DNA from 4 places in the Paenibacillus sp. 102 genome. Region 2 is predicted to be linked to each of the others. Evidence: riboswitches for the same ligand, from Rfam matches in the RefSeq annotation. Region 2 holds a riboswitch; each other region holds the start of a gene.

Region 1 (2,200 bases), on a different contig from region 2:
CACATTCCGTTTTCATCTTTCCAGCCCATCGTCCGTCCCTTGAATCTCCACCTTCTCCCACAGGCAACGTGCATTTTTCACACCCTATACTTGGGTAACCAATGTCGTGTAATGGATTGTAAGGTAAATCATGCTTATATACGTAACGCCATACTTCCTTCCACGTCCAATGAATAAGTGGACAAATTTTAATAGACTGAAAGCGATGATCTTGATTGATAAACCTTGTATGTTTACGTGTTTCAGATTGTTCCCTTCTTAGCCCTGATATCCACGCTTTTCCATTCGATAAAGAGTCTTCAAGCGGTAAAATTTTTCTTAGTTTACAGCAAAGATTGGGATTATGTTCCCACAGCTTATCTCCATGTTTTTTTGCTTGCTCCTCAAGCGTAAGCGAAGGTTGCTTTTCAATAATTTCGAGATCTGGAAACCTTTCGCGTACTCGTTTAATTAAATCGTATGTTTCTTGAAAATGAACATTTGTATCTAAAAAAACAACTTTCGCAGATGGATTTACTTGGTTTATAAGATGTAACAAAACCATCCCCTCTACCCCAAAGCTACATGCGTATACAATTTCACCTTCATAATGTTTATAAGCCCACTCTAATACTTGCGACGCTCCCTTTGTTTCATCTTTCTCAGAAAAAGAAACGAAATCCTCTTCCCACGTTTCATACGTTAACATTCTCTTTCCCCCTGTAACGCAAAAAGGCGGTTTTAACCTAATAAAATAGGTTAAAACCGCCTCTAGTTTTTCTAGTCAGCGTTTTTACTTTAAGCGTACTTTTTCACTTTTTTCAAGCTGAATCACTTTTCCATCTTGCACAACAATTGTAATGGAACCATATTTCATATCCGCAAGCATCGTTTGAATTTTCTCAGCTACTTCGTCAAAATGACCACGCACTCCCACGAACAGCCCCCCTTTTCATTCATAAAAAAAATCTTTTCCATTTCGAAAAGACTGTTCGGTAATATATTTTACCTTATCTTTCAAAATGGATACCATTTTGCTGGACTTAGCACCTTGCTCCTATAAGCAGGTTGCCGAGCTTCATCGGGCCAGTTCCCTCCGCTTCTCTTGATAAGCTTTGTATTTGTATTTTATCATAATTCTGTTTTTTTTCAATCCTAGTTTTCCGATATATTTTATATTTTTTTATTTTTTTAAAGGAGCTGCCCAGTTCGAACAACTCCTTTCTATTGATTACACAAGTTCTTTTATGCGTATGCGATCGTTCCCAATTATATTTTCATATGTTTCACGTTCAACAACAACTTGTGATGCTCCGCCTTTTGCAAATACTACAGCCGGTCTACGAATACGATTGTAATTATTCGCCATAGAATATCCATATGCTCCCGTACAAGAGATTGCTAACAGATCACCTGTAACAACTTGGGGCAGTTTTATATCCCAAATAAGCATATCCCCACTCTCGCAACACTTTCCAGCAATTGAAACAACTTCTTCAACCTCTTCTTTCCCTCGATTTGCTAGCATCGCCTCATAACGAGCTCCATATAAAGCTGGTCTTAAGTTATCTGTCATTCCTCCATCGACTGACACATACTTACGAATGCCCGGAATATCTTTTACAGCTCCTACTGTATAAATTGTTGTTCCTGCATCCCCGACAATACTACGCCCTGGTTCAATCCATATTTCAGGAAGGGGATAATTATTTCGTATAAACTGTTCTCTCACTGCGTTAGTTACAGCATACACATATGTTTCAAGTGTAAGTGGTGTATCAGCTTCCGTATAGCGAATACCAAAACCTCCGCCGACGTTTAACACCGTTACAACATAACCAGTTTGTTCTCTTATCTCTTCTAAAAAGCCATGCAATACTTCAATCGCTCGAACAAATCCTGCTGTTTCAAAAATTTGCGAACCAATATGCGAATGAATACCTAATACATTATAATTTGATTTCTCTAGTGCGATTTGAATCGCCTGCATTGCCTGGCCGGTGGAAACTCCAAAACCGAATTTCGAATCATCTTGCCCTGTTGTAATATATTCATGTGTATGCGCCTCTACTCCAGGTGTAACTCGAATTAATATATTTACAATTTTTCCATACTGCTGTGCTAAGTCATGTAATATTTCCATTTCAAAGAAATTATCTACCACAAAGCAGCCGATATCTGCTTGCAGCGCCATTACGATCTCTTCCTCAGTTTTATTATT
Region 2 (2,200 bases):
CAAATGAAAATGATATTTTAGTAGTTCACGACTTCGCTTATGGAGCAATTGGCTTTGATAGTAACAAACCAACTAGCTTCTTACAAGTAAACGGCGCAAAAGATGTTGGCATTGAAATTTATACACTATCAAAAACATTTAATATGGCTGGTTGGCGTATTGCCTTTGCAATCGGTAACGAAAGTGTCATTGAAACAATCAATTTATTGCAAGATCATATGTATGTCAGCATTTTTGGCGCTGTACAAGAGGCGGCTTGTGAGGCACTATTAAGTTCACAATCTTGTGTAAATGAACTTGTTGAACGCTATGAATCACGGAGAAATGCACTCATTACAGCGTGTCGTTCAATCGGCTGGGATGTTGTCGCACCGAAGGGATCATTTTTCGCATGGCTTCCTGTTCCTAATGAGTATACATCAGAACAATTTACTGCCTTATTGTTAGAACAAGCACATGTAGCAGTTGCACCTGGAGTCGGATTCGGCGAACATGGCGAAGGCTACGTTCGTATTGGATTATTACATACAGAAGAGCGATTACAAGAAGCTGTTCAACGAATCCAGAAATTAAAAATTTTCAAAAAACCATTGACATCATAAAAAAACTCTGTCAAAATTCAGATATCGAAAAAATTTAAACATTTCTAAATACTTCTTATCAAGAGCAGGTGGAGGGACGAGCCCGACGAAACCCGGCAACCGATCTACAATTGTAGGCACGGTGCTAATTCTCGCAGCATTATGCTGACAGATAAGGAGCTGGTTGTAAAAAAACCTCTCCTTAGCTGAGAGGTTTTTTTATTTAACTAGGAGGTTATGAAAATGAGCGGAATAACAGCAACCTATTTAATCCATGATGATTCTCATAATTTAAACCAAAAGGCAGAGCAAATTGCTCTCGGTTTGACAATTGGTTCATGGACTCATTTACCACACTTATTACAAGAACAATTAAAACAACATAAAGGCAACGTCATTCATGTCGAAAAGTTAGAAGAACAAGAACATGTAAATACGTACCTTGGAAAAAAAGTAACACGTGGACTCATTAAAATTCATTATCCATCACTAAATTTCAGCCCTGATTTACCAGCCATTTTAACAACAACATTTGGCAAATTATCATTAGATGGCGAAGTTAAACTGATTGATTTAACATTTTCAGATGACTTAAAAAAACATTTCCCTGGCCCTAAATTTGGTATTGAGGGCATTCGAAATCTCTTACATATTCACGATCGTCCACTTCTAATGAGCATTTTCAAAGGAATGATTGGACGTAATATCGGATATTTAAAAACTCAACTACGTGATCAAGCAATTGGCGGTGTAGATATTGTAAAAGATGATGAGATCTTATTTGAAAACTCATTAACGCCACTTACGAAACGAATTCATGCTGGAAAAGAAGTATTACAGTCTGTATACGAAACATATGGCCATAAGACTTTATATGCAGTGAATTTAACGGGACGTACTTATGATTTAAAAGAAAATGCAAAACGAGCAATCGAATACGGTGCGGATATCCTACTTTTTAATGTCTTTGCGTACGGATTAGATGTACTACAATCACTTGCAGAGGATAAAGATATTTCTATTCCTATCATGGCTCATCCTGCCGTTAGCGGTGCTTATGCATCATCGAAATTATATGGGGTTTCTTCACCATTATTACTTGGAAAATTGCTTCGTTATGCTGGTGCCGACTTCTCTTTATTCCCATCACCATACGGCAGTGTTGCATTAGAAAAAAAAGAAGCCCTTCTTATTACAGAGGCACTAACAAAAGAAGATCCCGCTTTAAAAAGAAGCTTCCCTGTTCCATCAGCTGGCATTCACCCTGGTTTTGTTCCATTTACCCTTCGCGACTTTGGTAAAAATGTTGTCATTAATGCAGGTGGTGGTATTCATGGTCATCCGAGCGGAGCACAAGGTGGGGGAAAAGCATTTCGAGCAGCAATTGATGCCACTTTGCAAGGAACACCATTGCATGAAGCAGGTAACACTGATTTACATGCTGCACTGCAATTATGGGGAAATCCATCTCACGAGGTGAAACTATGAGTCTTCAAATTTTTTGTGACTTTGATGGTACAATTACGAACAATGATAATATCGTTGCCATTATGGAGAAATTCGCTCCACCAGAAGCCGAAACGATTAAACAAAAGATTCTATCACAAGAAATTTCCATT
Region 3 (2,200 bases), on a different contig from region 2:
AGTAAAGTTTTTCACAACAACAACATAATCTGTTCCATTTAAATCTAAATACTTCCGATCATCATCTGTGCAAGGTTGCACTTCGATAACGCGATGTGAATAACTAATATGTAATTCTAATACTTTCTCAATGTATTTATAAATCGACTTCTCAGCAATGTCTTTTGTTAATTCAGGGATATATTCAGATACAAAATAGTTTACATCTAAAATTACATTTTCCCCATCAATATTTCGAACACGTTTAATATGATCTACCTGCGTTTTCGCCTTCACATTTAATAATTTTGCTATTTCTTTCGGTGCTGACAATTGCTCCATCTCTACCACATTTGTTATACATTGACGCCCTAATCGTTCATTCTCCTCTTGAAAACTCACAATACCACCAAAATTAAATTCAATGTTTTTTCGTTTTAAAACGAAAACGCCTTTACCATGAATTTTCTGTACATATCCACGTTCCTGTAATAAATCAACAGCTTTTCTTACCGTCCCACGGCTCGCTTCATACTGCTTCATCAATTCTGTTTCAGATGGAATTTTACATCCCTCTGTTAACTTACGATTATCAATGGAATCACTTATCTCCGTATAAATCTGCTCATACTTACTCATCATTTTGAATATCCCCTTGTCACCTTCTATTTCTACTTGTATTATAGCATGACAGAAAATTAGTTTTTCCTCTTGATTATTTTACACATTAACCCTATAATATTTACATATTTCACAAAAATCATAATTTATAAACTCTTATCAAGAGAGGTGGAGGGATCGGCCCTATGAAACCTCGGCAACCCCTATTTTATTTAGGTAGGTGCCAATTCCTTTAGAATCTAAATTCTAAAAGATAAGAAGAAGCGATATTGTATATTTCAAAGCCTTCTTCTTGTAAAGTAGGCTTTTTTATTATTTTCATACTTTTACTCCTTATCAAGAGAGGTGGAGGGACCGGCCCTACGAAACCTCGGCAACCCCTATTTTATTAGGAAGGTGCTAATTCCTGCGTTTAAAGGCGACAGATAAGGTGATGATTTTCTAATCAAAGTAATCATCCCTTTCTTCGCATAGAAAGGGGTGATTTTTTTATTACTACACACTAAATTACAACTAGGGAGGAGACGAAGTTATTTGGATATTTTCCACGAACAGTTTATTTACCCAAAACTTTCAGATACAACATTTAAAGAAATTTTAGAAAAGGTTTCCACCGACTTACTTATGAAGGGATTTGTAAAAGAAAGCTTCTCACAAGCTGTGCTAGAACGAGAAATGCATCATCCAACAGGTCTTCCTACTGAAAAAATTGGGGTAGCCATCCCTCATACAGATCCTTCACATATTACACAATCTGTCATCAGTGTAATTACATTAGAAACACCTATCCCTTTTACTCTTATGGGGAGTTTGGAAAAAGAAACAACAAATGTGCAAGTTCTTTTCTTACTTGCGCTACAAGATGGTAGGCAACACATTCAAATACTTAAAGAAATTATGAAACTTATTCAACATCCACAGCTGCTGCAACAACTAGCTACTGCGTCTACAAAATCAGAGATTATAGAATCTATTTCTACTCTTACTATTTAAGGAGGAAAAAACATGAGAATATTTCACATTTTAACAGTTTGCGGTTCAGGGACAGTAAGCTCAACTATGGTTTCAGAAAAGCTAAAAGAGGCTTTAAGTGAGGATCATATTACAATTACAACAACTGAGGTAAAACCTACACAAGTCGAACAATTTTTAGAAGAAAGACAATATGATTTTATTGCTTATACTACACCTATCCCTCAAGGTCTCTCTATTCCAGCGATTAATGCTGTTGGATTTTTAACTGGTTTTGATGAAGAAAGTTTTTTAGAAGAAGTAAAACAAGTTATTCATAACATTTTAAAACAAGAAGACATTATAAATTCATAAGACGGGTGGATTGATACAAATGGAACTAGAATTTCTTAAGAAGATTTTTGATACATTTGGCGCATCCGTTTTTGTGCCAATTGTTATTTTTATAATCGCGATCGCTTTAAAGGTAAATCGTAAAAAAGCTTTTTATTCTGCTTTATATGCAGGTATTGGCTTACAAGGATTCACTCTTTTACTAAATGCTTATATCCCTATTATTATGCCTGTTGTTCAAAATATGGTGAAAAGTACAGGAGTCAGCCTCCCTGTATTTGATATCGGATGGCAA
Region 4 (2,200 bases), 190 kb from region 2:
CTTTCACTGCATGTAGTAATTCAAATTCATCGTAAAAAGTTTCAAGTAATAGCCCATCCACACGTTCTTCTATTAATGCCCCAGCTTGCTCAAGCAACATAAATTCCCGTTCCATATCAGTCGTTGTGACTGCACCGATATGTTTCATTCCACCAATTGTACCTAAAATAGCATTCTTATCTGTCACAGATGCTTTCGCCAGTTTTACCGCCGCTCTATTAATTTGAACAACCTGATTTTCTAGTCCATATGTACGTAATTTTGCTTCATTTGCTCCATACGTATTTGTTTGAATCACATCTGCACCAGCAGCTACATATTGTTTATGAATAGATATAATTAAATCTGGATCTGATAGATTTAATTCTTCAAAACTACTTTGCAACCCATGGGAATGCAATAACGTACCAATTGCTCCATCACCGATAACAATTCCTTTTGACAATAGATCTAAAATTTTCACTTGTCTCCCTCTTTTCTATCAATATAAAAACCCCCTCTTCACCTTGAAGAGGGGGATATCATCTATCCTCCTCTTATCATGCAAAACACATTGTTTTGCAGGTATTAGCACCGTTTCAAACATTTCGTTTGAAGGTTGCCGGGTTTCACAGGGCCTTTCCCTCCACCGCTCTCAATAAGAGTTTGTCTTTATTATTTTGTATGTAATTAAAAGAAAATAGGTTATCCTTTCATATAAATCCATTTTGATTTTCTAATATATAAGTCGCCGCCACGAAGAACAAAAGGTGACTTACACTCGTTTTCTCCCTTTGTTTTAACTTTGCATGGGGTAAGAAGAGGATGTGACCGCTTCTATGTATAAACGGATGCTCTTCCCACCTTAATAGAAAAGTTTTATGTCGGTTGTTCAATTTGTATTTATATAACAATCTTTGTTAATTTTTTCATAAATTTAGCATGAGATAGACTAAAAGTCAATGAAATTAGAAGGAAAATAAAAATTATTTAAAATAAAGTTGCAATTCAATTATCTTTTGTTGTAAAGTTAAAATCATAATAAAATTTCATACAAACTATTCTTATCTAGAGAGGTAGAGGGACTGGCCCTATGACACCTCAGCAACCATTAACACGTTCGTTAATAAGGTGCTAATTCCAGCAAATTGTGAAAAGATTTGACAGATAAGAAGAAGACTATATTCGCATGAAAGCCTTCTTCTTAGAAGGCTTTTTTATTTTTATCAAGGAGGAATTTCACATGTCAACAATCGAAACAAAACTAGCTCAAATCGGAAATCGTAGCGAAACTACAACAGGAACGGTTAATCCCCCTGTTTACTTTTCAACAGCTTATCGTCATGAAGGAATCGGAAAATCAACAGGTTTTGATTATTCGCGAACAGGGAACCCAACACGTGGTCTTTTAGAACACGCAATTGCTGATTTAGAAGAAGGTGAGCGAGGTTATGCCTGTAGTTCAGGAATGGCAGCTGTTCTTCTTGTTCTTTCTTTATTCCGGTCTGGAGATGAACTTATCGTATCAGAAGACTTATATGGAGGAACCTATCGCTTATTTTCGGAGCATGAGGAAAAATGGAATATTCGATGTAGATACGTAGATACACAATCTATTAAACAAATAGAACAAGCCATCACTTCTCAAACGAAAGCTATTTTTATAGAAACACCAACCAATCCATTAATGCAAGTAACCGATATTGCAGCTGTCGCAACTGTCGCAAAACGACATGGCGTCCTGCTTATTGTAGATAATACTTTCTACACTCCTTATATACAACAACCCTTGACAGAAGGAGCAGATATTGTCCTTCATAGCGCCACAAAATATTTAGGTGGTCACAACGATGTATTAAGCGGACTTGTCGTTGCAAAAGGTCAAGCGCTTTGCGAAGAACTTGCCCACTATCATAACGCTTCTGGTGCTGTACTAAGCCCATTTGATTCATGGTTATTAATTCGCGGTATGAAAACATTAGCTCTTCGTATGAAACAACACGAAGAAAATGCAAAGAAAATCGTTTCTTATTTAAACGAGGAAGACGGTGTAACCGATGTTCTTTATCCAGGAAGAGGCGGTATGATTTCATTTCGGCTTCGCGATGAAAAATGGATAAATCCTTTCTTACAATCTTTATCATTAATTACCTTTGCAGAAAGCCTTGGCGGAGTTGAAAGTTTAATGACATATCCAGCAACACAAACACATGCAGATATC

What was found. Region 2 has a riboswitch for S-adenosylmethionine ahead of mtnW (2,3-diketo-5-methylthiopentyl-1-phosphate enolase). Riboswitches for the same ligand answer to the same signal wherever they lie in the genome.
Region 1: linked by a shared signal. The riboswitch ahead of AAIE21_RS07700 (YezD family protein) and the one ahead of mtnW (2,3-diketo-5-methylthiopentyl-1-phosphate enolase) in region 2 are both predicted to bind S-adenosylmethionine.
Region 3: linked by a shared signal. The riboswitch ahead of AAIE21_RS19315 (PTS sugar transporter subunit IIA) and the one ahead of mtnW (2,3-diketo-5-methylthiopentyl-1-phosphate enolase) in region 2 are both predicted to bind S-adenosylmethionine.
Region 4: linked by a shared signal. The riboswitch ahead of AAIE21_RS03975 (methionine biosynthesis PLP-dependent protein) and the one ahead of mtnW (2,3-diketo-5-methylthiopentyl-1-phosphate enolase) in region 2 are both predicted to bind S-adenosylmethionine.

What each region holds. Positions count from the first base shown of each region.
Region 1 is NZ_JBCGHT010000002.1:344,824-347,023, forward strand. It holds gene AAIE21_RS07695 (phosphoadenylyl-sulfate reductase) at 1-688, opposite strand, end outside; gene AAIE21_RS07700 (YezD family protein) at 773-916, opposite strand; SAM riboswitch class I at 987-1,094, opposite strand; gene lysA (diaminopimelate decarboxylase) at 1,211-2,200, opposite strand, start outside.
Region 2 is NZ_JBCGHT010000001.1:551,529-553,728, forward strand. It holds gene AAIE21_RS02850 (pyridoxal phosphate-dependent aminotransferase) at 1-602, shown strand, start outside; SAM riboswitch class I at 655-760, shown strand; gene mtnW (2,3-diketo-5-methylthiopentyl-1-phosphate enolase) at 825-2,069, shown strand; gene AAIE21_RS02860 (2-hydroxy-3-keto-5-methylthiopentenyl-1-phosphate phosphatase) at 2,066-2,200, shown strand, end outside.
Region 3 is NZ_JBCGHT010000010.1:32,363-34,562, forward strand. It holds gene treR (trehalose operon repressor) at 1-621, opposite strand, end outside; SAM riboswitch class I at 754-860, shown strand; SAM riboswitch class I at 931-1,032, shown strand; gene AAIE21_RS19315 (PTS sugar transporter subunit IIA) at 1,135-1,593, shown strand; gene AAIE21_RS19320 (PTS sugar transporter subunit IIB) at 1,606-1,926, shown strand; gene AAIE21_RS19325 (PTS galactitol transporter subunit IIC) at 1,946-2,200, shown strand, end outside.
Region 4 is NZ_JBCGHT010000001.1:742,831-745,030, forward strand. It holds gene AAIE21_RS03970 (bifunctional homocysteine S-methyltransferase/methylenetetrahydrofolate reductase) at 1-463, opposite strand, end outside; SAM riboswitch class I at 534-644, opposite strand; SAM riboswitch class I at 1,041-1,153, shown strand; gene AAIE21_RS03975 (methionine biosynthesis PLP-dependent protein) at 1,223-2,200, shown strand, end outside.